DNA from 3 places in the Photobacterium sp. GB-36 genome. Region 1 is predicted to be linked to each of the others. Evidence: riboswitches for the same ligand, from Rfam matches in the RefSeq annotation. Region 1 holds a riboswitch; each other region holds the start of a gene.
The links. A riboswitch is a leader RNA that binds a small molecule or an ion and turns the genes downstream of it on or off. The one in region 1 is predicted to bind lysine.
Positions count from the first base shown of each region.

Region 1 (10,306 bases):
AGAATCATCACTGATATGGATAACATCGAAGTCAGGGGTGCTCGCACCCATAACCTTAAAAATATTAATCTAACGATCCCCCGCGATAAGCTCATCGTTATCACAGGGTTATCAGGTTCGGGGAAATCCTCTCTGGCTTTTGATACCTTGTATGCAGAAGGTCAACGTCGTTATGTTGAATCTCTTTCTGCCTACGCACGTCAGTTTTTATCCCTGATGGAAAAGCCTGATGTCGATCATATTGAAGGGCTTTCGCCTGCCATTTCCATCGAGCAGAAATCCACCTCGCACAACCCACGTTCAACCGTTGGTACGATTACCGAAATTTACGACTATCTACGTTTATTGTACGCCCGTGTCGGTGAGCCTCGCTGTCCAACCCATGACATTACGCTTGCAGCGCAAACTGTGAGTCAGATGGTCGACCAAGTCTTAGCCATGCCAGAAGGCAGTAAGCTAATGCTACTGGCACCTATCATTAAAGAGCGTAAAGGTGAGCACGTAAAAACGCTGGCGAACTTAGCTGCACAAGGTTATATCCGCGCCCGTATTGATGGTGAAGTTTGCGATCTTTCCGATCCACCAACATTAGAACTACATAAAAAACATACCATTGAAGTGGTCGTTGATCGCTTCAAAGTTCGTGACGATCTACAGATCCGCTTAGCCGAATCTTTTGAAACCGCTTTAGAGCTATCAGGCGGTAATGTAGTGATAGCACCGATGTCCGGTGAAGAAGGTGAAGAGCAGGTATTTTCTGCCAATTTTGCCTGTCCACACTGTGGTTATAGTATGCAAGAGCTTGAACCACGCCTGTTCTCGTTTAACAATCCAGCCGGTGCCTGTGGTACTTGTGATGGGCTTGGTGTTCAGCAGTACTTCGATCCCGAACGGGTGATTCAAAATGGCGAATTAAGTTTATCTGGCGGCGCTATACGCGGCTGGGATAAACGTAATTTTTACTATTTCCAAATGCTTAAATCACTTTCTGAGCATTATAAGTTTGACGTTGAAGCACCCTTTGATTCGCTATCGAAGAAAGTCAAAGAAGTCATTTTAAACGGTTCTGGCAATACAGAGATCGAGTTTAAATACATCAACGATCGTGGTGACATTACCGTAAGACGCCATCCATTTGAGGGGATCCTCAATAATATGGAACGTCGTTACCGTGAAACCGAATCAAACTCGGTACGTGAAGAGCTAGCTAAATTTGTTTCGACTAAGCCATGTGCAAGCTGTCATGGTTCACGCTTACGCCAAGAAGCACGTCATGTGTTTATTGGTGAGACTAACTTGCCGCAAATCTGTGAAATGAGTATTAGTGGCGCGCACCAATTCTTTGATGAATTAGCCTTAACGGGGCAACGGGCACAAATTGCAGAGAAGATCTTAAAAGAGATCAACGAGCGTTTAAGTTTCTTAATCAATGTTGGCTTAAACTACCTGAGCCTATCTCGCAGTGCCGATACTTTATCTGGCGGTGAAGCACAACGTATTCGTCTTGCCAGCCAAATTGGTGCGGGGCTTGTGGGCGTGATGTACGTTTTAGATGAGCCTTCCATTGGTCTCCACCAGCGTGATAACGAACGACTACTCAAAACCTTGATTCACCTACGTGATTTAGGCAATACCGTGATTGTAGTTGAACACGACGAAGATGCTATTCGTGCCGCTGATTACGTGATTGATATTGGCCCTGGTGCGGGTGTTCACGGCGGTAATATCATTGCGCAAGGTGGCGTTAAAGATATCTTAAAATCAAAAGAATCTTTAACAGGCCAATACCTTAGCGGGAAAAAAGCAATTGAAATTCCCACTGATCGCACACCGTTTGATCCCGAAAAAACCGTCAAACTACTGGGCGCTACCGGTAACAACCTAAAAGATGTCAATGTTGAAATCCCTGTTGGTTTATTTACCTGTATTACCGGTGTTTCTGGCTCAGGAAAATCAACACTTATTAACGATACCTTCTTTGAAATTGCTCATCACAAATTAAATGGTGCAACAACTGGCACACCTGCGCCGTATCGTGAGATCCAAGATCTAGAACATTTCGATAAGGTTATCGACATTAACCAAAGCCCGATTGGTCGTACTCCGCGTTCAAATCCTGCCACTTATACCGGTATTTTCACCCCTATTCGTGAGCTTTTTTCAGGCACTCAAGAAGCCCGTTCCCGTGGTTATAAACCAGGGCGTTTTAGTTTTAACGTTCGTGGTGGTCGCTGTGAAGCCTGCCAAGGTGATGGTGTTATTAAAGTTGAAATGCATTTTCTTCCCGATGTTTATGTCCCTTGTGATGCCTGTAAAGGAAAACGTTATAACCGTGAAACCTTAGAGATCCGCTACAAAGGTAAAACCATTGATGAAGTGTTAGAGCTTACGGTTGAAGATGCACGAGAATTCTTTGATCCGGTTCCCGCTATTGCAAGAAAGTTACAAACCTTAATGGATGTTGGTTTATCGTATATTCGTTTAGGTCAAGCGGCGACAACCTTATCAGGCGGTGAAGCACAACGTGTAAAACTCGCAAAAGAGTTATCGAAACGCGATACCGGAAAGACACTTTATATTCTGGATGAACCAACAACCGGATTACACTTCCACGATATTCAGCAGCTATTAACAGTACTGCATAAATTGCGTGATAAAGGTAATACCATTGTGGTGATCGAACATAACTTAGACGTAATAAAAACCGCAGATTGGATCATCGATCTTGGTCCTGAAGGCGGTAGCGGTGGTGGTGAGATCATTGCAACAGGAACACCTGAAGATGTAGCGAAAGTGAAAGGCTCACATACAGCAAGGTTCCTTAAACCGCTGCTAGGTTAGAATATGAAAACACGCTAGTATATGATAACAGGCTGATTTTATTCAGCCTGTTTGCTTATTCATACTCAGGAACAACCATGACAGTGTTACAACTCGAAGGTACCAGATTAGAAAAGAAACGGATTTCTAAACCATTGGTACGCTATTTCCTTGCAACAATCGGTGTTATTTTTATTGTTGCTATGCACTACTTCCAACATAATCCCGGCGGTTCAGGGCTTGAGCTCTCGTTTAACGCTGCAGTTTGGATCCCTTTTAGTTTTGCTATCTCCTTCGGCTTACTGGAAATTTGTCGCCAACAAATCTGGCGTTATTCACGCCTAACACTATTATTGTTTACTTGTTGTGTACTGCTGACTCTCCCCATTTTTTATTCCAATGCTGATGCAGGAGCGGCGTTTAATCGCTTGTTTACCTTGTGGGCTGGATTTCTGTTTTTTGTCAGCTTGCAGCAATTCGTTTTTACCCACCAGCAACGCCAACGTTTGTTATGGTTTATTTTAATTGGGGTACTCATTGAAGCCGTATTTGCGTGGTATCAATACCTTTGGATCCCAGCAAAGAACCCTATCGGCTATGACACTATCGCTAACCGCCCTTATGGTATTTTTCAACAACCAAATGTGATGGCGAGTTTTCTTGCAACAGGGCTTGTGATTGGTACGTATCTATTAGCACGTATTCCGCTATATCGCGGTAAATGGTCATGGCAACATGTCACTTTGCTGATAACACCTATACTAACGATTCCAATATTAGTGGTATTGAACTCTCGTACAGGCTGGCTAGGCGCAATTATCGGTATAGTACTAATGCTGCCGTATTTACGTCGCTTTGCCGCAAAACAAGCTCAACGTTTATGGTTGTTAATGATTACATTAGGGCTTTGTTTAGCATGGAATATTTCATCTACAGAGAATTGGTCACCAAAAGAAAACAGCACCAGTCTAGAAAGTTTAAGAGCAATCCACTTCCCACAAGCCTATGATATGTTTACTACTAAACCACTCACTGGTTATGGCTATGGAAAGTTTGAAGCAGCTTACATCACACAAACAGCGTTATGGCACAATGAAGATCCAGCACAACATGCAGGTGTTCCTAGCTTAGATCACCCACATAACGAGTTACTTTTCTGGGCAGACGAAGGCGGTATAGTCCCACTTATCGGCTTATTGCTTGCTGCATTTGCGGTAATGGTAAAAATAAGAAAAGCGCCTAATGGTACCCAGTTAGCCTTAATAGGATTGTTTTTCCCTATCGTTCTGCATACCCAACTTGAGTATCCTTTCTACCATTCATTAGTCCATTGGCTGATCTTTATCATACTGATATTTTGGGTAGATAACCTCACCACCAAATATCATCGCCAATCATTAAGCTACGTACTAGGGCTGAAAGTTTTCGCACTTATTGTACCAATTTTTATCTCTAGCTTTATGATAACAACCCTGTATTCAGGTTGGCAGTTAACTAAATTTGAAACCACTCGACCAGTCAATATTGAATACTTACTAAAGGTGAATAATCCATGGTCGTGGAAAAACCGTTTTGATTGGGATTTGCAGTTAACCCAGTTACAACTCGGAATTAGCAGTAATAAGCCAGCATTAATTGAAGACTATATTCAATGGGCAACCGAGAAAGCGAAAACATGGCCGCGACCGGCACTGTATCAAAACCTGATCCTCGCTTACGATGCCCTCGGCAATAAAGAGCAAGCATCACAAATCAGAGATGAAGCGCTGTTCTTATTCCCATCTTTAAATTTTGAGCAGCAAAACAGCGAAGCAAAGGCAACGTCTGCTGCTAAATAACTATAAAAAATGGCTACCCAATTGGTAGCCATTTTTATTTACTCATCAATAAATTACTTCAATGTGGTTTCTAGCACTTTTAAGCACAGCGCAACATTTTCACTTCTCGCACCATAGCCCATCAAACCGATACGCCACGCTTTACCTGCCAACGCACCTAAACCTGCTCCGATTTCCAAGTTGTAACGTTGCAGCAACTCATTACGTACCTCAGCATCATCAACGCCTTCAGGGATATAAACCGCATTGAGTTGGGGCAAACGTGACATTTCTTCTACCACAAATTGGATCCCAAGCTTTTCAAGCCCTGCTTTAAGCTCTTCATGGACATTTCGATGGCGCTGCCATGCATTTTCTAACCCTTCGTTTTGCAATAATACCAAGGCTTCATGCAACGCATATAAACTGTTTACAGGTGCAGTATGGTGATAGCTACGCTTACCTTCACCACTCCAATAACCTAGCACCAAACTTTGATCTAAAAACCAGCTTTGTACTTTGGTTTTACGTCGTTGGATCTTATCAATCGCCTTTTGAGAAAACGTTAATGGCGATAACCCCGGCGTGCAGGACAAACACTTTTGGCTACCTGAATAAACCGCATCTAATTGCCACTCGTCCACCAGCAAAGGAACACCACCAAGTGATGTCACCGCATCAACAATCGTTAAGCAATCATGTTTACGGGCAATTTCCGCCAATGTTTTCGCATCACTCAATGCGCCGGTTGAGGTTTCGGCATGTACAAAAGCAACAATTTTAATTTCAGGATCGTTTTGTAACGCTTGATCCACTAAATAAGGATCAACCGCCGCCCCCCATTCGTTATCCACAACGATAGCAACACCACCACAACGCTCGACATTTTCCCGCATCCGTTCCCCGAAAACGCCATTACGGCAAACTAGTACTTTATCCCCAGCTTCAACGAGATTAACAAAGCAGGCTTCCATTCCTGCACTACCTGGCGCTGAAACAGCGATGGTAAAGGCATTTTGGGTTTGAAAGGCATATTGCAACAATTGTTTTAATTCATCCATCATGCCGATAAATAATGGATCAAGGTGCCCTACCGTAGGACGACTAAGCGCTTGTAATACTTGCGGATAAATATCTGATGGTCCCGGCCCCATGAGGGTTCGATGCGGTGGGATAAAGCTGGTAATTGTCATTCTTTTGCTCCGTAAAGTCATTGTCCCTGTCGATATTTTTATGTGGAACGCGTTGCTATCTATTTTAGAGTATTAGAGCCCCTTCATTGGTGCAAGCGACCTATACCGATCCCATGACACACATTGACGAAATATCATATGTAAATAAATTGTCATATTCCATTTGACAACAGGGTGATGAATCTTATTCAATAAGATGATATTTTATTCAAGCACTTATTATTCAAACAGTACGACTTTAAACGGAAGAGGAGCGTTACCTAGGTATCATAATGACAGGACCCCATCCAATCGCCATTATGAGAGGGAGAGTAACGCCGAGGTATAACTGATTAGGGGATGAGTTATATCGGCTATGAAGGTTGAATCCTTCTAGCTGTCACCAAGGTCAATGATTGACATTGGTGGGGAGCTTCTGGGTGAGTGACTATTCACCTCTTATGCTCTCCTGACAGGATGTCGGGAATACTCCCGAAAAAATAGCCTACCTTGTGATGTGTTTACTATTTAGGGAGAAATTAATTATGGACAAGGCTGCAACACATTCAGATTCACTCACTGTCGCAAAATTTGGCGGTACCAGTGTTGCTGATTACACCGCAATGAGCCGAAGTGCTGCCATTGTTATTGCTAATCCAGACACTAAAATTGTGTTAATCAGCGCCTGCTCTGGTGTCACGAATATTCTGGTAGAACTTGCTAATGGCGTGAGCGATTCAACGACCCGCCAACAGCGCATTCAGACACTGACCCAAACCCACCAAGATGTTCTTGATCAACTTCAGCACCCAGAAAATATTCAAGACGCTATTTACGGCCTACTTGATAACATCGCAACCTTAGCTGAACATGCGGCATCAACAACCTCTGCACAATTGACCGATCAAATTGTTAGCCATGGCGAGCTGCTTTCAACCCATCTTTTTAGTCAAATATTAGTCGAGCTAAACGCCCCAGCTGTACGTGTAGATATTCGTTCCATCATGCGTACTGATGATCAATTTGGTAAAGCGATCCCACAGCCAGAAACAATTAAGCAATTAGCGACTGAGCAATTATTACCACTATTAGACAATAATATCGTGGTATCACAAGGCTTTATTGGATCAAACAGCCAAGGTGTTACGACAACACTTGGTCGTGGGGGGAGTGACTATAGTGCCGCTTTAATCGCAGAAGCCGTAAATGCTAGCACATTAGAGATTTGGACTGACGTACCGGGTTTATACACTACCGACCCACGTATTACATCGGCCGCTAAACCGATCAAAGAGATCAGTTTTAGCGAAGCATCTGAAATGGCAAACTTTGGTGCTAAAATTTTACACCCATCAACCCTAGTACCTGCTGTTCGTCAACAGATCCCAGTATTTGTAGGTTCATCAAAAGCACCAGAGCAAGGCGGTACTTGGATCAGACAATCCGTTGAAGAAGCGCCACTATTTAGAGCACTCGCATTACGTGCCAACCAAACCATGGTGACACTCACGAGCTTAAATATGTTCCATGCATATGGCTTTTTAGCAGAAGTCTTTCGTATCTTGGCTGAACATAAAATCTCAGTTGATCTCATCACAACCTCAGAGGTCAGCGTTTCACTGACCTTAGATCAAACTGATACGGGTGGCGGTGCGCCAACGCTTCCGCTTCAAGTCGTTGAAGAATTAAGCCAATTATGTGTGGTTGACGTCGAGCAAGGGCTATCACTGGTTGCACTTATCGGTAACCAAATGAGTGATACGAAAGGCTCAGCCAAAGATATCTTTGGCGCGCTAGAAGATCATAACCTTCGTATGATTTGCTACGGCGCTAGCCCACATAATTTATGTTTCTTAATTAATGAAGATGAAGCTAAAGACGTGGTTCGCACACTGCACGCATCTTTATTGGAATAAGCTCTTTCTAACTAACCCAAATAAAGTTCCGATAAACAAAAAGGCGCATTGAGCGCCTTTTTTATTCACTATCGATTAAGCATTAAAGATTTGGGCCTAACCATTTCTCAGCTTCGATCAAATCCCAACCTTTTCGATCGGCATAACTTTCTAACTGATCTTGCTGGATCTGAGCAACCGCAAAGTAACGAGAATCAGGATGTGAGAAATACCATCCCGAAACTGCAGCACCAGGCCACATTGCGTAACTTTCCGTTAGTGCCATGCCAGTATTTTTCTCAGCATCAAGTAACTGCCAAATAGCACCTTTTTCGGTATGCTCAGGACATGCGGCGTAACCAGGTGCAGGACGAATACCTTGATACTTTTCTCGGATCAAATCGTCATTATTCAGATTTTCATCAGCTGCATAACCCCAAATATCTTTACGTACCATTTCATGCATACATTCAGCAAAGGCTTCCGCTAATCGATCCGCAACAGCCTGTACCATAATGGCATTGTAATCATCACCTTTTGCTTTAAATTGCTCAGCAATGTCATATTCACCAATCCCACCTGTTACCGCAAAAGCGCCAATCCAATCAGCCTTGCCGCTCTCTTTAGGCGCAATATAGTCAGATAAACAATAGTTAGGACCTTTCGGCTTTTTGGTTTGCTGACGTAAACCATGCAGCACAGTTAAAACATCAGTTCGGCTATCGTCTGTGTACACTTCAATATCATCACCGACATTATTGGCAGGGAATAAACCACACACACCGTTAGCTTTAATCATGCCTGTTTTCTCGATCTCATCTAAGATTTTATTAGCATCATTAAACAACTTAGTCGCTTCTTCACCCACAACTTCATGACGAAGAATCGTTGGGTATTTACCACTTAATGACCACGTCATGAAAAATGGCGTCCAATCGATATACTTACGAATTTCAGCTACAGGAAAATCAGTGAAGGTGTGAACACCGGCTTTTTTCGGTACTGGCGGCGTATAATTTTGCCAATCAATATTAACCGCATTAGCACGTGCTTCTTCTAACGAAATAGGTGCGGTACGTGGTTTCTTACGCGCATGTTGCTCACGTACCACATCGTACTCTTGGTTTAAACGCTCAACAAACGCTGGCTTTTGTTCATCAGACAATAACGCAGAACAAACACCTACTGCGCGTGATGCATTAGATACATACACTACTGGCTGATTGTAGTTTTGCTCAATCTTAACCGCCGTGTGGGCTTTAGAAGTTGTTGCACCACCGATAAGCAAAGGGATATCAAATCCTTGTCGCTCCATTTCTTTGGCAACATGGACCATTTCATCAAGCGATGGCGTGATCAAACCCGACAAGCCAATAATATCGACGTTTTCTTCTTTGGCGACTTTTAGAATTTTATCGCATGACACCATCACCCCAAGATCGATGATCTCGTAGTTATTACATTGCAGTACCACACCAACTATATTCTTACCAATGTCGTGAACATCGCCTTTAACGGTTGCTAGAAGAATTTTACCGTTGGTTTGTCCAGCTTGTTTTTCTGCATCAATATACGGTTCTAAATAGGCAACCGCTTGTTTCATTACTCGAGCCGATTTTACGACTTGCGGTAAGAACATCTTACCTTCACCAAATAGATCACCAACAACGTTCATCCCAGCCATTAATGGGCCTTCGATCACTTCGAGTGGTTTACTGGCTTTCTGACGAGATTCTTCAGTATCTTCAACAATAAATTCGGTTATACCTTTAACTAGCGCATGCTCTAAACGCTTTTCAACTGGCCATCCACGCCATTCTGCAGCGCTGCGATCTTCTTCAACATTACCGCTATCTCTGTATTTAGCGGCAATGTCTAATAAGCGCTCTGTACTATCATCACGGCGATTAAGCACAACGTCTTCAACCGCATCGCGTAATTCATCAGGCAAATCATCATAAATAGCAAGTTGGCCTGCGTTGACAATTCCCATGTCCATACCGTTTTTAAAGCAGTAATACAGGAAAACAGCGTGAATGGCCTCACGTACCGCATTGTTACCACGGAAAGAGAACGAAACATTCGACACCCCGCCTGATACCATGGCATACGGCAGTGTACGTTTGATATCCCCTACCGCTTCAATAAAATCAACGGCGTAATTGTTGTGCTCTTCAATACCGGTCGCAACAGCAAAAATATTAGGATCAAAAATAATATCTTCAGGTGGAAAGCCGACTTCATCAACCAACACACGATAAGCATTAGTACAAATTTCAATTTTACGTTCGCGAGTATCCGCCTGACCAACTTCATCAAATGCCATCACGATAATCGCAGCACCATAACGACGAAGTAATTTCGCTTGAGTGATAAAGTTATCTTTACCTTCCTTCATCGAGATAGAGTTAACAACAGGCTTTCCTTGTACACATTTAAGCCCTGCTTCTAACACTTCCCATTTAGAAGAATCGACCATAATAGGCACTTTCGATATTTCAGGCTCTGTAGCACAAAGGTTTAAAAAGCGTACCATTGCAGCCTTCGCATCAAGCATCCCCTCATCCATATTAATATCGATGATTTGAGCCCCAGCCTCCAC
Region 1 covers NZ_PYNY01000005.1:231,026-241,331, forward strand. Annotated here, with positions in the region: gene uvrA (excinuclease ABC subunit UvrA) at 16-2,841, shown strand; gene C9J46_RS07365 (PglL family O-oligosaccharyltransferase) at 2,919-4,658, shown strand; gene C9J46_RS07370 (alanine--glyoxylate aminotransferase family protein) at 4,712-5,830, opposite strand; lysine riboswitch at 6,069-6,253, shown strand; gene lysC (lysine-sensitive aspartokinase 3) at 6,355-7,725, shown strand; gene metH (methionine synthase) at 7,808-10,306, opposite strand, start outside.

Region 2 (10,306 bases), on a different contig from region 1:
TCAAGTATTAAACGCTGAATGTTTTCCGCTTCCATCGATTCAGTGAAATAGCAGTAGTTGCTACCGGATAATCCTTTAGCGCGATATAAGGCCATGTGAGCGTATTTTTGTATCAGCTTTGGGTCTGATTCGGTGTCTGAGCTTAATGCAATACCAATGTTAGTTGAGATAGAAAGTACTTGGCTATCGATAGATAACGGCGCATTAGTATTTTGTAGTAATCGTTCAGCCACTTGCGTGATTGTTTGTAAATCGTGAAATGATCTGATTAAAATGCCAAATTCATTAGTATCAATACGGGCTAAAACATCTGTCTCACGTAAATTAGATTTTATCCGTTTTGAGACAATTAAAAGGATTTTTTCAATGTCTTCATTACTCATGGATTCATGAAGCTGTTTTGTTAATTCTAAATCGATCACGATGATAGCAATTTGAGCCTTATGTCGAATTGCTTCTTGCATGCTGTGTGCAATATCTTGAGTAAACATTGTTCTATTCGGTAACTGGGTTAATGCATCATAGTGTGCAAGACGGTGTAATCTATTTTCATAACTGACTCTGTCTGTTATGTCTTTGCTTGTTGCTATGTAGTTACAAATATTGCCATCATCACCGCGAATAGGTGAAATGGTATAATCCATATAAATTATATCGTTATCCGTTTTTTTGGTAATAACATGGCGAATGGATTGTCCTGAGACTAATTTGCTAATGAGTTCATCTTGTTCATGCTTATTATCGATATAGTCATTAATACAAATTGAGCTGTGGCTACCAATAAGCTGATTTAAAGGCTTGTTACTCATTTTTACATAAGCCGTATTTACATACTGAATAAAGCCATTTTTATCGGTAATGATAACGGATTCTGCGCTTTGTTCTGCTGCGCGAGATAAGGCTTGTAATTTCTTCTCACGATTAACCCAATAAGTTATATCAGCAATATGAAGTAAAATGTTATCTTCAACATTATCAACTTGCTTAGTTGCAATAACTTCAAGGTGTTTTGAACGTTTATATTTAAGTTTTATATGAGTCTTTAAATGCTCTGTGTTAGGTAATTGATCAATAGTATTAAGTAAGGTTGTGAGTTCATCTTGAATTTGTTTTGAATAGAAGAGACCTATTAATGGTTTTTGTAAAGCGCGAGAATGAATATTAAGTATTTTAAAAGCAGCGTCATTAATCGCTGTAATTTCTCTATTTTTATTGAGTGCTACAATACCATCTTCGCTATTTTTAATAACCGCCGTATATCTTTTTAGATTTTGATCTCGTTGCTTACGTAATATCTGTTCATTTTTACGATTCTTAATTAATCGTCGTATCAACATTGCTGAGCTAATAATTAAAATAAAAAACGTAATATAAATGGCGGTTAAACGTATTCGTGTAAAATTAGAAAAATACAGATTGTTCAGTTCTTTATCAAAATTTAGTGAGGAAATTAACACCCACTCAGATGTGTTTTTATCTATATTTTTATTTAATTTTTTATCTTTAAATATCAGTGGGGTATAGGTGTAGAGATAGTCACCAATGATCGTTTGTCCTTTGTTTAATCGTTTTACAGCGTTCCATAAATAAGGATAGGTAACAGAGAAAAGTACGTCATCAGAACTTGTATTATCATCTCTTGATGGGGTCAGTGATTTGTTTAAGTATGGCTGTGTGATCCATTTTGCATCATTGTTAATAATAAAATTTGTACGCTCTTTATTGCTTGCAATATTACTAACAGGGATTTGGTGGTAACTTAGCTGCACAACCCAATTGCTGTGTTCTAATTTTAAATGTTGATAAAATGATACTTTATTTTGATGTTTATAAATGTAGCTTATTTTATTATTAAGAGAAAATGTATGATCTATATTTTTTAATTCTTGTGGTTCTTCAATGACTTTACTGTAATCAATATGAAAGCCATCTTTCACCTTGTCCAGGAGAAGAACTTGGCTGTTTTTATAGTCAATTAATCGAATGGAGTCATAGAGCTCTGAGGTAATAAGGATGCTCTTAAATTGTTTTAGTACATTTGCCTTTTCCAAGACCCGTAATGGTTCATGAAGAGGTTCTTGCTGTAATTGATAAGTGAGACGGTTTAAATCTTCAGTGATAGTGTTTAGATGTAAGTAACTAATTTGTATAAGAGAATCTAACTGGCGCAGTTCATTTTCTTTGATATGTTCTGCAAGCTGAACACTGTCTTTCTGGTAAAAATAGAGACTTAAAATAGTCACCATAGCAACCAATGGTACTAAAATGGCAAGAAGATACTGTTTTAACCCATTCACACAGACACCTTAATATGAATCCATAGACATACAATGTATAAGTCTATGCTAAAGTGTTCATATAGTTAAGGGGAAATAATGAGAAACGTGACGGGGTAAATATTTCAAGGAAGTTATAAAAGTAACAAGGTAGCATCAAGGTTAAATTTATAAACATAAAATTTAATGATCTTATCTATCATGTTTTTATTGTATATTGTTATAAAAACGGTTTAATTGCGCAATGATAGAAGTCTTGCCTTCACAATTAAAAATTGTTTTTACAGTATCATCAGGTGTTTCAAAAATATGCTTTATAGCGTCTGCACTTTCGTTAGAAATACCATTGATACGATACTCTAAACGTTGGTGAATCAACGAGTCCGTTGCAGTGACATAAATCATATCTATGTCTGTGATACTTTGACGTAGGAAATCACGGTGTTGTTTTTTATAAGCACCTTGTGTAACCACTACACGGGGATAAAGAGTCCGGAAGTGATTAACTTTTTGACTGATACGAATAAAAAAATCATCTCTCATTTCATCCGTAAAAGGCTTGTTCGCAGCAATAACTTCACGCATTTCATCAGTTAAATCGTCATCTGCATGGTAAACAAACCAATCGTCATGAGCACCAATGACATCACCGACAAAAGATTTACCGGCACCAGAAAGACCAAATAAAAATAGGACCGATGGTGCATCGGTTAGTTGAAGACGATGACTCATTTTATGTTCTCATTCTAGAGGTTAAGTACACTTCAGCTGCTATGAATAAACGTGTTAAATCAACTGAGGCGGTAATGTGCCAAATTATTCGAGTTGAGAATAGTAGAATATGCATATAACGTGAATTTGAGATAATAATGTGTACTAACTGAATGTTTTGTAGACGTACAGTGACGTAAAGACATTAAAAATGTGAACTGTGATATTAATTGACTATTGCTATTATTGATCAGTAGTGTTTGGGGTTTTTATATATTTAATCTCATTTTGTGTGACAATAAAGGCAATTGATTTTATTTTTTAGATGGGTATTAAATGCAAACTATTTTAATCGTTATCAATGACGCTCCTTATGGCTCTGAGCGTCCTTTTAATGCATTACGCTTAGCCATTAAACTTAATGAACAGGAAGAACAACCTGTAAGTCTCAAATTGTTTTTAATGTCTGATGCTGTGATGTGCGCGATGAAACAGCAAAATCCGGTAGAAGGCTATGATATTCAACAAATGCTTGAAATCCTTATTGCACAAGGAAGCAAGGTCAAATTGTGTAAAACCTGTTGTTGTGCGCGAGGGCTGTCTGAGTCATTGCTCATTGAAGATTGTGAAATAGGCTCGTTAGATGATTTAGCAAGTTGGACACTAAAGGCGGAAAAAGTACTAACATTTTAATTGTTATGCTCAGTGATTTAACGTAACAGAAAAGAGCTATTTTTGTACAGGAATCACAGAAAGCAAAAGAACTCAGATATTAAATGTATTTATTATCAAAAAGCTGATCAAACTAAGAGTTCTCTTATTTATATATGCTAGTGTCATTAAATAAGCTATTCATATACAGGAGATAAGCTGTGCCGCATTGCATTATTGAATATGCCAAAGATCTTGAAACAGAGATTAATTTAAATGAATTAATGGCAACAACGCATTACGCGACGTTTAGTTCAGGGCTTTTTGATGAAGAAGATATAAAAACCCGTGCCATACCTTATGAGTTATATCGTACAGGGACAACCGAAAAGCCTTTCGTTCATATTACCGTAAGGGTACTTCCAGGTAGAGATCCAAAGCAAAAAGATAATCTATCGGAAGTCATCTTGCACCAAGTGGCAGCAATGTTTCAGAATGATATTTGCGTCACAGTCGAGATTGAAGATATTAATCAGCAATCTTATCGCAAGTATGTCATATAAAAATGCAAATATAATTGCTTTATATCATTACTTATAGCAATAAATCACCGTTCGAATAAAGTATATTTGCACTTAATCATGTTTTCTGTTGATATATATGCAGAAAATGTGAATTAGGATTTGATGATGAATAAGAAAGTTTTACTCATTGCTTTAAGCTCAGTTACATTAGTTGCATGTAATTCTGCAAAAGACGTAACTTCGAATGAGGCGAATATGCAAGAAAGTTGTAATTTTTCTCACGCAATCGTTGGTGGTTGGGCACAAGGTGACATAACACCTGAAGTGGAACAAGCAGCAAAAGACGCCGTTAAAGCAATCCCTGGTGAGCATCAGCTCGGTAAAATCTATCATGTAACACAGCAAGTGGTTGCAGGTATGAACTACTCAATTACATTTAGTATTGAAAATGGTGATTACTACAATGCGACTGTTTTCCATAGCCTACAGAATACTTATGATGTTAAAGATGTAAAACAAGTATCATCAGTAGCTTCGAATTGTGATGTTCATAAGTAATTAAATAATAAGTTCTAATAGATTGAGAAAGCGCTATTATTGAGCAATCAGTAATTGCGCTTTTTTTTGATCAGTCGCAGAGTAATAGAAGAGATAATGTATGCATGTTGTAGGTCAGTGCTATCAAGATGAAAGCTTTTCTAAACAAGAATTGTCCGAAGCTATTTTTGAAAGTTGTCAGTTTTATCGTTGTGATTTCTCACGTGCAAATTTAGTTGAAGCGAGTTTTATCAACTGTAATTTTATTGATGTGGGGGATGACAAAGGCTGTGATTTTTCCTATTCAAAGCTCAAAGATGCGAGTTTTAAGCAGTGTAATTTGTCAATGGCTAGTTTTCGTAATGCGCAGTGTTTTGGCATAGAAATGCGACAATCTAATCTCCAAGGCGTTGATTTTCAATATGCTTCTTTTGCAAATTATATTACCCATAACACTTTCTTTTGCTCGGCATTTATCACTGGCTGCAATTTACGTTATAGCAATTTCGAAGACATAAAATTAGAGCAGTGCGAACTGTTTGAAAACCGATGGAATGGGGCTAATTTGTTGGCAACATCGTTTAAAGGATCTGACTTAAGTCGCGGTGAGTTTTCCTCTGAACAGTGGGGTCAATGCGTTGTAGAAGACGCAGATCTTTGTCATGTGGATTTAGAGGGGGTTGATATTCGACGTGTGAATTTGAACGGTGTAAAAATTTGCGACTGGCAACAAGAGCAATTACTAAGTCAACTTGGCATTATTGTGCTTTAAAGGCTCTATAACTGTCGGTATTATCGAATAAAATAATACCGACAAACAAAAGCTATTTCTTACCATTCACCTTGGTTTTGCATCGAAGCCCAAGGTTCAGCGGGTTCTAGTGCGTCACCTTTTTGTAGCAGTTCAATCGAAATGCCATCAGGTGAACGAACAAATGCCATATGTCCATCACGGGGTGGGCGATTAATGACAACACCATTATTTTGTAAATGAGCACATAAATCGTAAATATTATCGACGGCAAAAGCGAGGTGACCAAAATTACGGCCACCAGTGTACGATTCTGGATCCCAGTTATAAGTTAGTTCTAATAAAGGCGATTGTGTTTCTTTTGCCGTTTCTGCCTGATTAGGTGCAGCTAAAAATACGAGAGTAAAACGTCCACGTTCGCTTTCTTTTCGTCGAATTTCTACCAAACCAAGCTTGTTACAGTAAAAATCCAGTGAAGCATCTAAGTTGCTCACTCGTACCATGGTATGTAAGTATTCCATTCTATTTCCTAGCTTTTATACAAAAAAATCCCCGTTGTCTAATACTTAGCATAAAGCAAATGCGTATTAAAACGAACGGGGATTATTAGATTTTATGATCTAATATTAATGTATTTATTTATGCTGTTACCGCTTGCAGTTGTTTCTTATGACGACGTAGGTGAATCGTACAACATGCAAGGAACCAAACAGAGCTTACTGCAATACCCGCAATTGTTGAAGATAAGATACCCATTGCCAAATAACCTAATAGTGCGCCAAAAGCGACAGTAATAGCATAAGGAAGCTGAGTCATAACGTGATCCATATGGTGACTACCTGCACCTGTTGCAGACAAGATACTTGTGCTTGAAATAGGTGAGCTGTGATCACCAAATACCGAACCTGCAAGTACTGCAGATAACATCGGCATTAATAGGTGAGCATCACTTGCTACCGCCATATCACCAGCAAGTGGCAACATAATACCGAACGTGCCCCAGCTTGTACCTGTCGCAAATGACATTGCACATGAAAGGATGAAGACTAATGCTGGTAGTAATTCCGTTGGGAACCCCCCTTTTGTTAAAGAGGCTAGGTATTGGCCTGTAGACATATCACTCACAACAGTACCGATCGTCCATGCAAAAAGTAGAATGATGATTGCAGGGATCATCGCTTGTACACCTTGAGGTGCCGCAGTTAACCAAGTCTTACGTGGCAGCTTTAAACGTAAAGCTAGAAGAATAGAAACAGCTAGACTACATAAAGATGCGTTAACTAATGAAGCACCTAGATCGGTATGCTCTAAAGAAGCAATTAAGCTAAAAGCCTCGCCTTTTGTGCTTAATACTTCAGCACCACTGATGATCATAAAGATAACGCTTGAGACTGTCAGTGTCAGAATAGGCAATACCATATCAATCATAGTACCTTGGCCTTCAGACTCAGTGGTAATTTCTAAGCCTTTAGGGTGGCCTTTAGATTCATCCCAAAGCTTACCTTCTTCTGCCCATGCTTCATGTTGACGCATTGGACCAATATTAAGCTGGAAGAAAATAACAACGATAACCATTAATAGCGTAAACACGGCATACAAGTTCATTGGGATCATCTGAACAAACAATGAAATAGCACTGATATCGGTAATATGGTTTGTTACTAAAATACCGCTAAGAATAGCAATAATGTAAGCACCCCAAGAAGAAATTGGCGTGATAACACAAACAGGTGCAGCCGTTGAATCAAGTAAATAAGCAAGCTTTGCACGTGAGATATTGAAGCGATCTGTTACTGGGCGACAAATAGGCCCCACAGATAAGCTATGGAAAAAGTCATCAATAAAGAAAGCAAAAACCATTAAACCCGTTAGCATATTTGCGCTACGGCGATCTTTACAGCGACGAACACCCCATTCAGCAAATGCTTTAGTGGCACCTGTTGCTGTCATTAAGCTGATCAAACCACCGAGCAAAAGCATAAAGATGATCATATTAACGTTACCGCTATTTACAGCACCGTCTGCCCAAACAAGGCCTACAACTTTATTTACGATATATTGAAGCGCCGCTAAAGGGCTGTAATCATTAAGAAGGATTGCGCCTGCAACAATACCAAGGCCAAGTGATAACAATACACGTCGTGTAGTGATTGCTAAAACAACCGCCAGTAAGGGTGGTACAACAGATAGCAGGGAGTCAGAATATTGAACTAGATTCATGGATCTCTTAAACACCTATATTAGGTGGAGATCTACCGAAAGGATAGAGAAACAGATTTCAGGAGAAAAAATACTTCTTCGTATCCCTTAGGGTAGCGCTCCATAGACAAAATAACTATGGCAGTTCTGCACTTATTTAATGCAGACCCAGCGATTGTTGACGACACAACAAACACTTCGGCGCCGACTCCTTTCCCCAGACTTCAAAGGTGTCACCCTCCATCCGGATACTTTTAGGCAGCGCGCCTCTACTCAAAGGATTGAAATTTGATGATACCTATTAATTTTGCTTAGGCAATAAAAAGCAGACAGAAAATGCATATTAATTGTAAATATTGTTACTGTTGATGGCATGTTAACCAATTAGTAGCGATATATTCCATTTAGATAATCGCTCATTCTGTTATGCTATTAGGCTGATTTTGTTCTGGTGTTGTCATGGCGTGTATATTCCCAGCATAGCCACCTTTAATTAAATCTTTTCTTACCTCTGCTACTTCTTGTGGTGTAACAGGTACAGTTCTATCACCTAACTTATCTCGGACAAAGCTAATTAATTTCGCAAGGTTGGCATCACTGAGCACCGAGTTAAAGCTACTCATAGGCATAAAGTTACTGTCTTGTTCCATGAAGTTTGGCGATAAACCACGAATGGTAACGGCAATCGTATCGTAAGGATCACTGTGCATAATTATCCCGTTGTTAAGCAGCGTAGGGGCGATCCCTTTCCTACCTTTACCGTCTTTACCATGGCATGCACCACAGGTTTGCACATACACACCATATAGTTTGGCTTCGTTTTCAGGATCGTTGCTACTTAACGGTTTTAGCTCTACGGTTTGAATATCAACAGTGGCAGGTACCAAATCACCAAAGCCTGGTGGGTTAAGCTGAGGAACCGAGCTATCTAACTCGTTATATTTATCACCAGTGATCAAGTATTCCGCAATGGCTGCAACGTCTTGCTTTGTTAAGAAGCGGGTACTGTTTTGTACCACTTCCGCCATACCACCAAATGCGGTTCCTTTATCTGAATGACCCGTTTTTAAAAACTCGGTTAATGTTTTTACATCCCAACGGTCTTGGTATAACTCTGTTGCCGTAATATCCGGAGCCTTCCAGCCATCAATTAAATTGCCTTGGAATAACTCTTTTTCTATCAAGGCTTGTGCAATGTTACGTGGTGTATGACATTCGGAACAGTGACCTAACCCCATGGTTAAATATTTACCCCGTTTCCATTGTTCAGTGGCATCGGCTGGGTATTGCAAAGGGTCGGTATTAAGAAAGGCGATATTCCACCCAAGTAGTCCTAACCGGATATTACTTGGGAACATCATCTTGTTTTCTTCATTACGAGTATTCACAAAATTAAGCGATTGCATGTAAGCCCAAAGTGCTTGGGTGTCTTCATCTGTCACATATTGATAAGACGAGTAGGGCATAGCTGGATATAGGTAGCCATGTTTGCCTTTACCTTTATGTAGCGCATCATAAAATTCATCGTAGGTGTAATCCCCAATACCATAGGTTGGATGTGCTGAAATATTGGTAGAATAAAGCGTGCCAAATGGCGTTAAAAATCCTAAACCGCCACCAAATGGTTCGCCACCTTCACCAGTGTGACAAGCAATACAATCTCCTGCATAAGCAAGGTATTGCCCTTTACTAACCATATCCGGATCAAGTGCTGCGAGTTTCTCGTTTTGTCTATTTCCTTGGTGGCGAATATAAGCCCCTAATGCTTGAATTTCGCTATCGCTGAGTTGCTCTTCAAAAGCAGGCATGAGATTGTTCAAGCCATATTTTACCGTTGCAATAATACCTTCAACGCTGCCATCGTGAAGCCAGATATTATCGGTTAGGTTTGGCGCACCAATCGCAGTATTACCTTTTGCATTACTGCCATGACAAGCCGTACAGTTAGCATCAAATACGGTTTTACCGAGTTCAAGCTTGACCGCTGGCTCTGAGATAATGCGATTTTTTTCAAGTGAAGCGACATAATATGAAACATTCTCAATTTCTTCTTCAGTCAGAATATCGTTCCAACCAGCCATGACTCCGTTACGACCTTTAACAATCGAATGATGGATCGCCTCATCACTACCACCATAAAGCCAAACGGTATCACTTAAATTAGGGAAATGAAGCTGACCTTGTGCTTGATTTAAATGGCAAGCCGCACAATGGGTTTGAAATAAAGCACGACCCGCGACCACAATTTCAGGCGAGGTACTTAAAGCTTGAAATGATGTATCGCCATTAGATATTTGGCTAATTTGTTTGGCTAACGAGGTGGGAGAGGTTGAAGCTGCTTCACTACTTGATTGCCACTTCATAAGCCCTTGCCAGTTTCCCATGCCTGGGTAGAGTACCAAGAAAATGGCAGCAATAATGAAAGCAAGAAGATAAGAAAGGAGTAGAAGGTTTGGTACGGCGGCATCGTTTTCATCAATACCATCAAAGCTATCGACGGTCCGATTAGCATTGGCGGCACTGTTTTTCTTCCAGTAGTAGGCAACAACAACGATCATTATTGCGAGAAAAATCAGGGTTAGGGTAATGACCCAACCACTCCAAAAAGTACTCATGGTCGTACTCCTTGATCTTGTCCCAGACTTTGTAGATAGGCG
Region 2 covers NZ_PYNY01000011.1:32,983-43,288, forward strand. Annotated here, with positions in the region: gene C9J46_RS11665 (EAL domain-containing protein) at 1-2,297, opposite strand, end outside; gene C9J46_RS11670 (hypothetical protein) at 2,484-3,008, opposite strand; gene C9J46_RS11675 (DsrE/DsrF/TusD sulfur relay family protein) at 3,324-3,680, shown strand; gene C9J46_RS11680 (5-carboxymethyl-2-hydroxymuconate Delta-isomerase) at 3,860-4,201, shown strand; gene C9J46_RS11685 (cystatin domain-containing protein) at 4,328-4,720, shown strand; gene C9J46_RS11690 (Qnr family pentapeptide repeat protein) at 4,821-5,471, shown strand; gene C9J46_RS11695 (VOC family protein) at 5,531-5,971, opposite strand; gene C9J46_RS11700 (Na+/H+ antiporter NhaC family protein) at 6,090-7,670, opposite strand; lysine riboswitch at 7,756-7,929, opposite strand; gene ccoP (cytochrome-c oxidase, cbb3-type subunit III) at 8,066-10,264, opposite strand; gene ccoO (cytochrome-c oxidase, cbb3-type subunit II) at 10,261-10,306, opposite strand, start outside.
Region 2: another riboswitch for lysine. It lies ahead of C9J46_RS11700 (Na+/H+ antiporter NhaC family protein); the one in region 1 lies ahead of lysC (lysine-sensitive aspartokinase 3).

Region 3 (10,306 bases), on a different contig from region 1:
GATGGAGTAATCGATGAAGACAGTTGTATGGCAATCCTTAAGTGAAAGTCAGCGAGAAAATCTTCTTGCTCGACCAGCCGTAAATAATGGCGCTAATATTAGCGCTATTGTTTCTGGCATTATTAGCGATGTCCGTGAACGTGGTGATGAAGCTTTACTGGAACTGACAGAAAAATTTGATGGTATTCGTCCAGCATCCATCAAAGTCAGTGACACAGAAATCGACGATGCATGTGCTCGATTAAGTACAGAGATGAAAGAAGCGCTACAGCAAGCTTTTAACAATATCAGTACCTTCCATAAAGCACAGAAGCAACCGACACTTCGTGTAGAAACACAGCCAGGTATCATCTGTGAGCAAATGACACGCCCTGTTAATTCAGTCGGTTTGTATATTCCAGGAGGCAGTGCACCACTACCATCAACCGTATTAATGCTCGGCGTGCCCGCTAAAATAGCAGGTTGCCAAAAAGTGGTGCTGTGCTCTCCACCGCCTATTGCAGATGAAATCTTATACGTTGCCAAATTATGTGGCATCGATGATGTTTACAACGTCGGTGGTTCACAAGCCGTTGCGGCAATGGCCTACGGCAGCGAAACCGTCACTAAAGTCGATAAGATTTTTGGCCCAGGCAATGCCTTTGTAACAGAAGCTAAACGTCAAGTAAGTAATGATTTCCGTGGTGCTGCTATTGATATGCCAGCAGGCCCTTCTGAAGTATTAGTGATTGCTGATAGCAGCGCAGATCCTGACTTTATCGCTGCTGACTTACTTAGCCAAGCAGAGCATGGCCCTGATTCTCAAGTCATTTTGGTTACGCCTGATCCAGTGATTGCTGATAAAACAGCAGATGCTATTCAACGTCAACTAGCTCAATTATCACGTGCAGATATTGCTAAAGAAGCATTAGGCTCAAGCCTATTAATTGTCGCTGAAACATTACCGCAGTGTATTGCGATTTCTAACAACTATGGGCCTGAGCACTTAATTGTTCAAACCCGTACGCCACGTGATTTAGTGCCATTACTTGACAATGCTGGCTCTATTTTCTTAGGTAACTGGTCACCTGAATCTGTTGGTGATTATGCATCTGGTACTAACCACGTATTACCAACCTATGGTTATACACGGACTTATTCAAGTTTAGGCTTGGCTGACTTTTCTAAGCGTATGACAGTACAAGAGCTGTCTGCGGATGGCCTACTGGGGTTAGCAAAAACAGTAACCACGATTGCCGATGCTGAAGGTCTTGATGCCCACAAACGTGCAGTAACAATCCGTGTTGAAAAATTAACGGCTAAGCGTGAGGGATAAATCATGACGATGGCAAGACTAGCACGTAAAACAGTACGTGAATTAACCCCTTACCAATCAGCCCGTCGATTAGGCGGCAACGGAGATATTTGGTTAAACGCCAACGAATCGCCGTTTGATAACGAGTACAGCATTAGTCTTGCTCGATTAAACCGTTACAGCGAATGTCAGCCACCAGCATTAATCAATGCCTACGCAGACTATGCCAATGTAAAACCCGAGCAAGTGTTAACCTCACGTGGTGCCGATGAAGGTATCGAACTTCTGATCCGCGCTTTTTGTGAGCCAAACCAAGACAGTATTTTATATTGTCCACCGACGTATGGCATGTATGCCATCAGTGCTGAAACTTACGATGTAAATGCGAAAGTTATTCCGCTCACAAGCAAGTGGCAATTAGATTTAGAGGCCATTTCACAAAACCTTGATGGCGTAAAAATAGTTTTCGTTTGTAGCCCGAATAACCCGACAGGTAACTTGTTAGCACGTAAAGACATTGAAGCCCTGCTCGATATGACAGTAAACTCAGCCCTAGTCGTTGTTGATGAAGCCTATATCGATTTCTGCTTAGAAGAAAGCGCCAGCGATTTACTGTCAAGCTACCCTAATTTAGTCATTCTTCGTACGTTATCAAAAGCGTTTGCACTAGCGGGTTTGCGCTGTGGCTTTACCATTGCTAACAGCGATATTATCGATGTTTTGCTTAAAGTGATTGCCCCCTACCCCGTACCTGTACCTGTCACTGAAATTGCAGTCCAAGCCCTATCGGAAGCAGGTCGAGCACGAACAAAATTCCAAGTGCTTGATATCAGTGCTAACCGCGCTTACTTACAAGCGGGTTTAAGCATGTTAGATGGCGTAACCGTATTTGATGGCTACGGTAATTACCTACTGGTTGAATTCCCTAATGCAGATCAACTCTTTAAAGCATTATGGGATAACGGCATTATTTTACGCCGCTCTCCGATTGAAAACTGTATTCGAATCAGTGTAGGTAACCGCGATGAGTGTGAGAAAACTCTCGCCTTTATTCGTAGCCAATTAGAACAACAATAAGGACATTGATTGTGAGCAAGGAAAAGATTTTATTTATTGACCGTGACGGCACCTTAATTGTTGAGCCGCCAGTAGACTTTCAAGTAGACCGTTTAGACAAACTTAAATTTGAACCGAATGTGATTCCTGCCCTACTTGCTTTGCAAAACGCAGGCTACAAACTAGTGATGGTGACAAACCAAGATGGTTTAGGTACAGATAGCTACCCACAGGCAGATTTTGATGCGCCACATAACATGATGATGGAAATCTTCGAATCACAAGGTGTAGTATTTAGCGATGTGCTGATCTGTCCTCACTTTGATAACGAAGGTTGTAGCTGCCGTAAGCCTAAACTTGGACTGGTCAAAGAGTACCTTCAACAAGGTCGCGTCGACTTTGAAACCTCTGCAGTCATTGGTGATCGGATTACCGATCTACAGCTTGCTGAAAATATGGCAATTCGTGGTATACAGTACAACCCTGAAACCATGAATTGGATGCAGATATTAACGGATTTAACCACCCAACCTCGCATTGCTGAAGTAGTACGAACCACCAAAGAAACTGACATTCGCGTTAAAGTGAATTTAGATCAAACGGGCGGTAATACGATTTCAACTGGCCTTGGCTTTTTTGATCACATGTTAGATCAAATCGCCACGCACGGCGGTTTTCAAATGACCTTAACCGTTGATGGTGATTTACACATCGATGATCACCACAGTGTTGAAGATGCTGCACTTGCGTTAGGCGAAGCGTTGAAAAAAGCCTTAGGTGATAAACGTGGAATTGGCCGCTTTGGCTTTAGCCTACCGATGGATGAGTGTTTAGCACAATGCGCGTTAGATCTCTCTGGTCGTCCGTATTTAAAATTTGAAGCACAATTTAGTCGTGATCAAGTCGGTGATTTATCAACGGAAATGGTGCCGCACTTCTTCCGATCTTTAACTGATACGCTCGCTTGTACTCTGCACTTATCATCATCAGGTAATAACGACCACCACATTGTTGAAAGCCTATTTAAAGCTTTCGGGCGCACATTACGCCAAGCGATTAAAGTAGAAGGTAACGAGCTACCAAGCAGTAAAGGAGTGTTGTAATGACAACAACCAATACTCAGCAGCGCGTCGTCATTATTGATACCGGCTGTGCCAATGTCTCTTCTGTTCGCTTTGCTATTGAACGTCTTGGCTATCAAGTAGAAGTCAGCAAAGATCCAGCAGTTGTACTTGCTGCCGATAAACTTTTTCTTCCGGGTGTCGGTACCGCCAGTGAAGCAATGCAGAACCTACAACAGCGTGATTTAGTTGGCTTAGTCAAGCAAGTGACTAAGCCATTATTAGGTATCTGTTTAGGTATGCAATTACTGGGTAAAGCGTCGCAAGAGCACGGGCAAAATGGCAGTGAAATTATTCCCTGCTTAGATTTGTGTAATGCTTCTGTAGAGAAAATCCAAGCAGAGGGGTTACCGCTGCCACATATGGGCTGGAACACCATTACACCGGAAGATAATCACCCACTATTTAAAGGTATTCCTGCGGGAAGCTATTTTTATTTCGTTCATAGTTACGCCATGCCTGTATTTGATCATACCGCGCAGCAAGGTGGCAAAACCATCGCCAGCGCGCAATATGGTCAAAGCTTTACCGCAGCAGTGCAAAATGGCAATTACTACGGGGTGCAATTTCACCCAGAGCGTTCAAGTAAAGCTGGCGCGAAACTCATTCAAAACTTCCTCGAACTATAACGATAACAAAAGGACTTGTTATGATTATTCCAGCATTAGATCTGATTGAAGGCCAAGTCGTTCGTCTATTCCAAGGCGACTATGGTCAAGTGACAGAATACAAAGTCGATCCCGCAGAGCAATTTAATCTTTACCACCAAGCTGGCGCTAACTGGCTACATTTGGTTGATTTAACGGGCGCAAAAGATACGCAAGCGCGTCAGTTATCTTTAATTGAAAAACTACTCAAAAGCACACCAGCCAATGTACAAATTGGTGGTGGCGTACGCACCGAGCAAGACGTCGCAGATCTGTTAAACGCTGGTGCTAAACGTGTGGTAATTGGTTCTACCGCCGTTAAACAACCAGAAATGGTAAAAGGTTGGATGGAAAAATACGGTGCTGAACACATCGTATTGGCTCTGGATATCAACATTGATGACAACGGTAACCGCATTGTCGCTGTCTCTGGTTGGCAAGAAGATTCAGGCGTTACTATTGAGGCGCTATTAGAAAATTTCTTAAAAGTGGGTTTAAAGCACGTGCTGTGTACTGACATTTCTCGCGATGGCACATTGGCTGGTTCAAATGTCGAACTGTATGTCGATCTTTGTCGCCAGTACCCGCAAGTACAATTTCAATCATCTGGTGGCATTGGCTCGCTTGATGATATTGCAGCATTAAAAGGCTCAGGTGTGGCTGGCGTTATTGTCGGTCGCGCCCTACTTGATGGTAAGTTTACTGCCGATCAAGCCTTTACATGCTGGAACAATTAAGGAGACCGCAATGTTAGCTAAACGTATTATTCCTTGTTTAGACGTACGTGATGGTCAAGTTGTAAAAGGTGTCCAATTTCGTAACCACGAAATCATTGGCGACATTGTACCACTGGCAAAACGTTACGCTGAAGAAGGCGCAGATGAATTGGTTTTCTACGATATTACCGCATCAAGTGACGGTCGTGTTGTTGATAAAAGCTGGGTATCTCGCGTTGCAGAAGTGATTGATATTCCATTCTGTGTCGCAGGTGGGATTAAATCTGCTGACGATGCGAGCCGTATTCTTCAATTTGGTGCAGATAAAGTCTCTATCAATTCACCAGCGCTGGCAGATCCAACATTAATCACCACATTGGCGGATAAGTTCGGTGTGCAATGTATCGTTGTCGGTATTGATTCCTATTTTGACGCTGAAACAGGTCAATATCAGGTATACCAATTTACTGGTGATGAAAAGCGTACCAAAGCTACCCAATGGCAAACACGTGATTGGGTTGAAGAAGTTCAACGTCGTGGCGCGGGTGAAATCGTACTGAACATGATGAACCAAGATGGCGTACGTAATGGTTACGACTTAGAGCAACTCAACATGGTACGCAGTGTATGTGACGTGCCTTTAATTGCTTCTGGTGGTGCGGGTGAAATGCAGCACTTTAGCGATGCCTTTAAGCTTGCGAATGTAGACGGCGCCTTAGCTGCCTCTGTTTTCCATAAACAAATCATCAACATTGGTGAGTTAAAGCAATTTCTGAAAACGCAAAATGTGGAGATCCGACTATGAGTTTATTAACCAAAATCAATTGGGAAAAAGTAGCCGGACTGATCCCTGCTATTGTTCAAGATAATGCCAGTGGTCAAGTGCTAATGCTTGGCTACATGAACGAAGATGCGCTTCAAAAGACACTTGATACTAAACAAGTCACTTTCTGGTCTCGCACCAAAGAGCGCCTGTGGACGAAAGGTGAAACATCAGGCAATGTACTGCAACTTAAAAGTATTCAGCTTGATTGTGACCAAGACACCTTATTAGTACACGTCGATCCAATTGGTCCAACGTGCCACTTAAACACGACCACCTGTTTTGATTCTGATGAAAGTGATGCTCAGCCACCGTCACTGGTTTTCCTTCATCAACTTGAGCAGCTCTTGGCGAGTCGTAAAGGTGCAGATCCTGAGTCTTCCTACACAGCTAGCCTCTACGCCCGTGGCACCAAGCGTATATCGCAAAAAGTGGGCGAAGAAGGTGTTGAAGTCGCGCTTGCGGCAACGTCGGGTGACAAAGCGGAATTAGTATGTGAATCAGCGGATTTGATCTATCACCTGCTTGTACTACTTCAAGATCAAGGTTTATCACTGTCAGATGTGACGAATAAACTGCAAGAGCGTCATAATAAGAAATAATTCAATCGTCAGTTACGATGAAAAAGCCAGCCAAATAAGCTGGCTTTTTGTTTCGCAATAATTACGTATTACTGGATAAGATAAAGAGGACTATCCCTATTATCATTAAATAATTAACGACCTAATGCCTCTTTATAATGTAATCGACATACTGATACGTAACGTGCGTTGCCACCAATTTCAACTTGTTCACCATCAGCAATAGCACGACCGGTTTCATCTTGACGGATCACCATGTTTGCTTTGCGACCACAGTGACAAATTGTTTTTAATTCAACTAACTTATCCGCCCACGATAATAAGTAACGACTCCCTTCAAAAAGTTCACCTAAGAAGTCTGTACGTAAGCCGTAACATAAAACCGGAATATCGAGTTTATCGACCACTTCCGTTAATTGATACACCTGCGCTTTAGATAAGAACTGGCATTCATCAATTAATACGCAATCAATTTTACCTTTATCTGATAACGCTTTTAATCGTTCGAATAAATCATCTTCTGCATTAAATAACTCAGCCTCTTCTTCTAAACCAATACGAGAGCTGACTTTACCCACACCAAAGCGATCATCAATCGCAGCAGTAAAAATAACGGGGGTCATTCCTCTTTCGCGATAATTAAACGAGGATTGCAATAATGTGGTCGATTTCCCTGCATTCATTGCAGAGTAATAGAAATACATTTGGGCCATGAGGATTCCCTAGTAATACGATTGGTTTAAAAAAACTGCGCCGATGCTACAGAAATTCACTCACAATGAAAAGTGATAGACTTAACAAGTACACATTAGTTACAAAAAAGCCCATACTCTTTTTCATGAAAAGTGTATGGGCTTAAAAGAACAGAGATAAAATCAGCTTTTTACTGTTGGGACATAAGTACGCCGTGATAACCAAGCAAACAACACACAAACCATAATAAAAGTAATTATAGCCGCGATGAAGGCTACGGGTAATGAGTCAGTCATACCTAGCACAAGGAAGCCAATAGTAGAAACAAAGGCGACAGAAACTGCGTAAGGAAGTTGCGTTGCGACATGATCAATATGATGGCAACGTGCCCCCGTTGAAGACAATATTGTAGTATCTGAAATCGGTGAACAGTGATCACCAAATACAGAGCCTGCTAATACTCCCGCTAGCATTGGTAACATCAAGGTAATATCGGTTGCCCCAGCTAAATCACCAGCTATAGGTAACATAATGCCAAACGTGCCCCACGACGTACCTGTAGAAAATGCCATCACGCCTGATAATAAAAATAAGATCATCGGTAATAACATAGGGTTAATATTCCCTTGTACAAGGGTTGATAAATATTGACCCGTTTTCATATCACCAATAACGCTACCAATACTCCACGCGAATAATAAAATTAAAATCGCACCAAACATGGATTTAGCACCAATCCATAATGTGCGAATAACTTCATTAAATGCAATACGCTGGCGAATGACTGGAATAATCGCAGCAACTAAGCCAAATAAACCACCAAGACAAAGTGACTTACCGACATCAGTATTTTCAAACGCACCTAGCAGAGCAAAAGATTTACCATCTGCTGCTAATGCTTGATAGCCTGTAAAAATCATAAAAAAGAACGTGGCAAATATTAAAATAACAATCGGCCAAATTAAATCGCCAACTTTACCTTTCGTACTTTCAACAATTTCTAATTCGTCAGTTAAATCTTTTGCTTGTTCATCAACATCACCGCCTTCATCAAAACCACGGCCATGCATTGCTGCCATCTCATGTTTTTTCATTGGTCCAATATCCCATTGGAACCAAGACACAACAAAAACCATAGCTAAAGCAAAAATAGCATAGAAGTTCATTGGCGCTAGCGTTAAAAAGGCACTTAAAGGTGTATATTCTGTTACTCCATGCGTAACTAAAATACCGCCAATTAACGTAATTATATACGCACCCCAACTCGATGCCGGCATTAGAACGCACATTGGAGCGGCTGTTGAATCCAATATATAAGCCAATTTAGAACGAGATACATAATAGCGATCCGTTACGGGACGAGCGATAGAACCCACCGCTAAACTATTAAAGTAATCATCAACAAAAATAAACACACCTAAAAAAGCAGCAAGCAGTTTCGCGCCCCTTTTTGTTTTAATTTTTGTTTGTGCCCATGCAGCGAATGCACGAGTACCACCAGACAATGTTAACAATGCTGTCGTCATGCCTAATATAATGAGGAATAAAACAATACTCATATTCCAGGTATTAATACCACCATCAGATATGAATAAGTTTTGTATAGTGCCTCCTAAATAAGAAGCTGAATGGTTAAATGAAAAGTCATTTAAGTAAAGTGCTCCTAATACGATACCCGCACCAAGAGAAACTAACACACGCCGAGAAAGTATCGCTAACCCTAACGCAACAATAGGAGGAATAATGGATACTAATGAATGGGAGTAATCTACTAAATTCATGATCTCAAAGACAACCGAATTAGGTTGGAGATCTACTGGATAACATGGCGGTTAACCATATTTGAAGAACGTCTTGGCTCTTCTCTTTTCACAGTAGCGCTCCATAGTGAATATGATTATATACTATGGCAGTGTTGCACTTATTCAATACAACCCCAGAAAAAGGATTTGACGTCACTCTTACTTCGGCATTAGCTCCTTTCATTAACCGTCATTGGTTTCACCCTCTTGTTAATTACTATTAGATAACGCGCCTCTACCTTACATCAAGGTTGCGATTATTCTACGTAATGTTTCATTATTTGCAACAACATCACATGAAACATTTAACAACAGAACAAATAACATTGCTTTATAAATATAATCTTATCTAAGTATAGCTTCACCCATTAAATATTATGAACCTACGAGCAGATATGTTTCATTTTGTAACCATTTAAACATCTATTAAGCATAAATCCGATATTCGTATTTTTATAAAAATACGAATATCGGATTTATTAACAATTAACAATAAAGAATGTTTAAAGTGTTTTGACATAATGAATAAAAGCATTACTATTGTAATAAATGATTCGACACTGCTATTATTATTTACAGTTAGTTAAAAATAACAGGAAATATAAAAATGTCTGATGCAATGAAAGCACTTTTAAACCTTCGTAGTCTTCGTGCACTTTCTCGTGAATATACTTTAGAGCAACTAGAAGAAGCTTTAGAGAAATTAACTACCGTTGTTCAAGAACGTGCTGAAGCTGAAGAAGAAGAACAAGCAAAAGAAAATGAGCGTAATGAAAAACTAGCTCAATACCGTGAAATGCTATTAGCTGATGGTATCGACCCTGAAGAATTGTTAGCAAGCCTTTCAAAAGCACCAAAAGCAAAACGTGCTGCACGTCCAGCTAAATATAAATTCATCGATGAAAACGGTGAAGAAAAAACGTGGACAGGCCAAGGCCGTACACCAAGCGCGCTTAAGCAAGCACTTGAAAATGGTAAATCTTTAGAAGAATTTGAAATCTAATTTCATTTCCTACCATATATTTAGAAAGCTCAACTTAGTTGGGCTTTTTTTATACTGTCATGAACCAAGAATTATAGACATCAATCTAAACAACGCTGTTTTCGAATTGCTTAAAGATATGTCTAGGCAAATATTTATTCGCTTTTAAATATAGAAAACACATATCAAAATAAAAAGCCAGGCAGTAGTGCCTGACTTTCAATACAGATAACCTTTTATTATTGGTTATAGCTATTAGATACGATCAGCAAGATGGCTGACAGCTAAAGCAAAATAATGAGAACGATTCCATTTCATTAATGTTTGGTAATTACCATAAACAAGGTAAGCACGCCCATGTTCGTCATCAGGTTGAATTAACCATGCATCAATGTCTTCTTTGGGTAAATTCCCACCACTCATAGTACGAACACCGAGTGTTTGCCATTGTGCTAGTGTTTTGGTTTTTTCTACACCCGTACCTTTTAAATCGGCCGATAATGATGATGGGATCTTAACTTGACGTCCCCAAGTATATTTATCATTCCAACCTGATTTTTTTAGGTAATTCGCTGCAGATGCAAAAACATC
Region 3 covers NZ_PYNY01000003.1:43,174-53,479, forward strand. Annotated here, with positions in the region: gene hisG (ATP phosphoribosyltransferase) at 1-10, shown strand, start outside; gene hisD (histidinol dehydrogenase) at 14-1,315, shown strand; gene hisC (histidinol-phosphate transaminase) at 1,325-2,371, shown strand; gene hisB (bifunctional histidinol-phosphatase/imidazoleglycerol-phosphate dehydratase HisB) at 2,383-3,453, shown strand; gene hisH (imidazole glycerol phosphate synthase subunit HisH) at 3,453-4,100, shown strand; gene hisA (1-(5-phosphoribosyl)-5-[(5-phosphoribosylamino)methylideneamino]imidazole-4-carboxamide isomerase) at 4,121-4,855, shown strand; gene hisF (imidazole glycerol phosphate synthase subunit HisF) at 4,866-5,639, shown strand; gene hisIE (bifunctional phosphoribosyl-AMP cyclohydrolase/phosphoribosyl-ATP diphosphatase HisIE) at 5,636-6,259, shown strand; gene C9J46_RS03540 (thymidine kinase) at 6,373-6,951, opposite strand; gene C9J46_RS03545 (Na+/H+ antiporter NhaC family protein) at 7,114-8,712, opposite strand; lysine riboswitch at 8,799-8,979, opposite strand; gene C9J46_RS03550 (H-NS family nucleoid-associated regulatory protein) at 9,341-9,736, shown strand; gene C9J46_RS03555 (lytic transglycosylase domain-containing protein) at 9,971-10,306, opposite strand, start outside.
Region 3: another riboswitch for lysine. It lies ahead of C9J46_RS03545 (Na+/H+ antiporter NhaC family protein); the one in region 1 lies ahead of lysC (lysine-sensitive aspartokinase 3).